Regions from separate parts of the Comamonas sp. C24C genome, predicted to be linked through region 2. Evidence: riboswitches for the same ligand, from Rfam matches in the RefSeq annotation. Region 2 holds a riboswitch; the other holds the start of a gene.
The links. Region 2 has a riboswitch for glycine ahead of ACLBXN_RS17670 (trimeric intracellular cation channel family protein). Riboswitches for the same ligand answer to the same signal wherever they lie in the genome.

Region 1: it holds a riboswitch for glycine, as region 2 does, so the genes downstream of both, gcvT (glycine cleavage system aminomethyltransferase GcvT) here and ACLBXN_RS17670 (trimeric intracellular cation channel family protein) in region 2, are expected to answer to the same signal.

What each region holds. Positions count from the first base shown of each region.
Region 1 is NZ_JBKFBC010000004.1:199,864-202,238, forward strand. Features, by position in the region: gene ACLBXN_RS09755 (MBL fold metallo-hydrolase) at 1-169, shown strand, start outside; gene ACLBXN_RS09760 (energy transducer TonB) at 183-782, shown strand; glycine riboswitch at 871-979, shown strand; glycine riboswitch at 999-1,124, shown strand; gene gcvT (glycine cleavage system aminomethyltransferase GcvT) at 1,189-2,325, shown strand.
Region 2 is NZ_JBKFBC010000010.1:13,338-15,712, forward strand. Features, by position in the region: gene mnmC (FAD-dependent 5-carboxymethylaminomethyl-2-thiouridine(34) oxidoreductase MnmC) at 1-332, opposite strand, end outside; gene ACLBXN_RS17670 (trimeric intracellular cation channel family protein) at 495-1,160, opposite strand; glycine riboswitch at 1,213-1,332, opposite strand; glycine riboswitch at 1,346-1,438, opposite strand; gene ACLBXN_RS17675 (oxidative damage protection protein) at 1,640-1,915, opposite strand; gene ACLBXN_RS17680 (sulfate ABC transporter substrate-binding protein) at 2,059-2,375, shown strand, end outside.

The sequences.
Region 1 (2,375 bases), on a different contig from region 2:
CCCGTTCGAGCAGATTCTGAGCCTGGGCAGACAGCACGGCATAGAGATTGCCACCCCCATGATGGGCGAGCGCCTGGACCTGGGCGCTCCGCATGCGGGCTCGGCCTGGTGGCGCGCCTGCGCCGAGGCAGACAGCAAGAGACTGGATCTGCGCCCGGCACAACCCTGAAGGTGCAGCCCGCATGGCCGACAATGGCCTCATGGACATTTCGCGCACCTCACACCTTGCCGCCGCCTGCGCCGCTGCTCTGACCAGCTTGCTGCTCGGGGGCTGCACCCACCTCTTTGATGGCAGCCGACTCAAACCGGATCCGGCGGCCGACGCACCGGCTATCGTTTCTGCGCAGCCCGAGCTGTCGCCGGCTCCGGTTGCCCCCCTGGATGCGCAGTCCAAGCCGCCACGGAGCACGGAGTGGCCTGCCTGGATCAAGGCAGATTGCACGCCCCCTGCCCAGCTCGACCAGCAACCCCGGCCACGCCGCCACACCACGCCGCACGTCAGTCACCACTGGTTCCCGAACGGGCTGGAGACCACGGTGGTCTTCCGCCTGGAAGTCACGGCTCAAGGTCAGCTCGGCCGTGTGGCCTACCAGCCCGCCGATACCGATCCCCGCATCGTGAAGTCCATACTGCGCTCGCTCGAACGCTGGCAGTTCAAGCCCGCCATGCGCCAGGGTCAGCCCGTGACGGCCTGCTTCGAGCAGCGCTACCAACTGGTGTTTCCGAGTGCGCAGGAGATCTATCCCGAGCCCAAGCCGGCCTTGAACACCGCTCCGCAGTGAGGACGCAAGCACGGAGCGGATGATGCATGCTCGAAAACCCCAAAATCCATCCGATTCGGTGAAACAAGCCCCTTGCCCACCGCTAGAATCGCCAACGTCAGGAGAGAGTGCCCGCAGCTGAAGCTGCCTTGCACCGCCGAAGGCGCAGACCCCCACCCGGAGTCAAAACGCTCAGGCAAAAGGACTGACAAGCGCTGCCAGGTGTGCAAACCTGCAGCGTCCCTTGCTGGAGAGAGATGCAGGCCGTCATTTCATATGCGCGCCGGCATCCACCGAAGGAGCAAGCTGCCCGATGCAATGCGGGCAGTGAATCTCTCAGGTAAAGCGGACAGCAGGGCAAGCCCGCCACGCATGGCCCAGCGATGCATGGCCACTCATTTTGGTTTGACCACCGGAGCGCTTGCCTGTGACTGCTGCTGACACCTCTTCCGATCTGCGTTCCACACCGCTGTTTGCCCTGCACCAGAAACTGGGTGCCCGCATGGTGCCCTTTGCCGGCTATTCCATGCCCGTGCAATACCCTCAAGGCCTGATGGCCGAGCACCTGCACACCCGCAAGGCCGCCGGCCTGTTCGATGTCTCGCACATGGGCCAGCTGCTTTTGCGCGGCCCCGACGCCGCCGCCGCGCTCGAATCGCTGATGCCCGTCGATGTCATGGACCTGGGCCTGCACAAACAGCGTTACGGCCTGCTGCTCGATGAGCAAGGCGGCATTCTGGACGACCTGATGTTCGTCAACCGTGGCGAAGATCTGTTCCTCATCGTCAACGGCGCCTGCAAAGAGGCCGATATCGCCCATATCCAGAGCCGCATCGCCAGCCGCTGCGAGGTCATTCCTCTGCCCGAGCGCGCCCTGCTGGCCCTGCAAGGCCCGCAGGCCGCCACAGCCCTCGCGCGCCTGATTTCCGGTGTGACAGCTCTGGTCTTCATGACCGGCAACCACTTCGACTGGCAAGGCCATGCGCTCTACATCACGCGCAGCGGATATACGGGCGAGGACGGCTTTGAAATCTCCCTGCCCGGCGAAGCGGCAACAGCTTTTGCCGAGGCTTTGCTGGCCCTGCCCGAGGTGGCACCCATCGGTCTGGGCGCGCGCAACTCGCTGCGCCTTGAAGCCGGACTTTGCCTGTATGGCAACGACATCGACACCAGCACCACGCCCGTCGAAGCCGCACTGAACTGGGCCATGCAGAAGGTGCGCCGCAGCGGCGGAGAGCGCGAGGGCGGCTTTCCCGGTGCAGCCATCGTGCTGGAGCAATTGCAGAACCCGCAATCGCTGCGCCGCAAGCGCGTGGGCCTGATTGCGCTGGAGCGCATTCCCGTGCGCGAGCCCGCCGTGCTGGAGAACATGGACGGGCAGCATATCGGCCACATCACCAGCGGCCTGCTCAGCCCAACGCTCAACCAGCCCGTGGCGCTGGCCTATGTCGAGCCCGACTACGCCGCCATCGATACGGAAATCTTCGCCATGGTGCGCGGCAAGCCCGTGCCCATGAAGGTGGTCGCCACGCCCTTCGTTCCCACCCGCTATCACCGCGGCTAGGTCTGCCGCCGCGGATGAGACGGGCCAGTTTGCCGAACAGCGGCCAGAAC
Region 2 (2,375 bases):
CATTGCGCGGCCAGTTGCTCGCCAAGCGGGCGCAGTATCTCGTCGGCGGGCAAGGACTTGAGCAGATCCTCGCGCGAGACCGGGTGGGCTTCCACCGAGACAAAATGCAGCATGCGCGGGCGTCTCGGGTCGGCTTTCCACGCCGCCCATGTGACGAGAAAGTTCAGGCCCAAGCCGAAGCCGGTTTCCAGAATGCGCCACTGAGCCGCATCAGCCCAGGCAGCAGGCAGACCGCAGCCGCCGAGAAAGACCTGTCGGGCCTGGTCAAGGCCGCCCAGCTCGCTGTGATAGCGGTCGCCAAATCGGGTGTTGTAGGGGGTGCCATCTGGCATCCATGTGATCGGTTCAGACATGGAAAGTGAAACTACATGGGTAATGCAGGCGCAGTCTAGTTCAGAGCAGCCAAGCAAGGGCCGCCCCGCAGCGATGGCTGCGTCCCCCTCCTGCGTAGCAAGAGAGGGGGAAGGCGTGCAGCGCCACAGGGGGAGTCTGGATCACTCCCAGCGCTGCTGGTAAGAGAAAACCGGCAGGCGCCACTTGAAACGAATGGCGGCCAGACGGAAGGCCAGACCGCCTCCAAAACAGACAAGGGTGCTGATATTGGAGCTTACCTCCAGATAGCGCAGGCCCAGGAACATCAGGCATACGGACAGCGACACGCTGGCATACAGCTCGCGGCGGAACACCACGGGGACCTGGTTGCAGAGCACGTCACGCAAAATGCCGCCGCTGATACCGGTAATCATGCCGGCCATGATGACGACGATGGTCGGGTAGCCCAGCTCCAGTGCCGTATTGCAGCCGATCAGTGAAAAGGCGATCAGGCCCATGGCATCCAGCAGCAGAAACACCTGCTTGAGGCGGTGCATATGGCGCGCGATCACTGTGGTCAGCAGGCCGAAGCTGATGACCAGATACACATATTCGGGGTGCTGGGTCCAGCCTATGGGGTAATGGCCCAGCACCATGTCGCGGATGGTGCCACCGCCCAGCGCGGTGACGAAGGCGATGACCACGACGCCAAAGATGTCCATATTGCGCCGGCCTGCAGCAAGGGCGCCGGACATGGCTTCGGCGGTAATGGCCACCAGATAGATGACCAGCATGACGGTGAAGTTGGAGGCCTGGAACGAGTCCAGCAAAGAGATGGAGGGAAGCATGAAGGCACTTGAAAATAGACCAGCCACTCGCATCAGCGGGAGTGTCCGGCTTGCCTCTCCCGCTGTCCTTTTACCTGAGAGTTGCACATGGGCGCCTTCGCGGTGCGCATGCTTGCCCCTTCGGTGAGCCCTGCAGACTTGTGGTCGCGGGCTGCTCTCCAGTTGGCTATATCCGGGTCCTGTCAGACCCACCTGCGGTACTTATTGCCTGAGCGATTATGGGAGTTTGCGCCTTCGGCGGGAACCGTTGACAGGTTCCGCTCTCCCGCGGGATGGGCGCGATTCTAGCTAGTTCCAGCGACCGTATTCGGGTTAATACCTGTATCAATCGGGTTTGAGTAGTCTTTGCGACTGCCGGCCTCGGGCACCCCTGGGCTGCCTGGGCGTGCCCTCGGTCTCACCGGTTGGCTGTTCGACAGCCCGCAAGAAAAAAGCCCCGAGGCCTGGGCCAGGGGGCTTGGTGTCCAGATCGACCGAAATTACTCGGCGCTGGGAGGCACGTAGCCTGCTGCGGCATCTGCGCCGCCGCCAAAGAAATGGTTTTCCATCTGGCGGGCCAGGTATTGGCGGGCACGGGCATCGGCCAGGTTCAGGCGGTTTTCATTGATCAGCATGGTCTGGTGCTTGAGCCAGTCGGCCCAGGCCTGCTTGCTCACGCTTTCATAGATGCGCTTGCCCAGTTCGCCGGGAGCAGGAGGGAAATCCAGGCCTTCAGCGTCTTGACCAAGCTTGATGCAGTGAACGGTACGTGCCATGTGTAGGGTCCTTTTGGTTGATCTCAGATGTTTGGGTAATAACAAACTGAAATCTTAGTAGTTTGAGTTTTAAGAATGCGGCTCAAGAATGCGCAGCAACGGGGCAGAAGCCCGTTATCCATTCACTCCAAGAACACAGTCCAATGAAAAATCGTCGCAACTTTATCAAGTTTCCTCTGGCTGCCGGTCTGATTGCTGGCTTGACCCTCTCGGCTCTGCCCACATTGCCCGCTTTTGCGCAGACTGGTGTGCAACTGCTCAACGTCTCCTACGACCCGACACGTGAGCTCTATGTGAACTACAACCAGGCGTTCGCCAAGCACTGGAAGGCCACGCAGAACCAGGATGTGACCATCAAGCAGTCGCATGGCGGCTCGGGCAAGCAGGCGCGCTCCATCATCGACGGCATCGAGGCCGATGTGGCCACGCTGGCACTGGCCGGCGATATCGACGCCCTGGT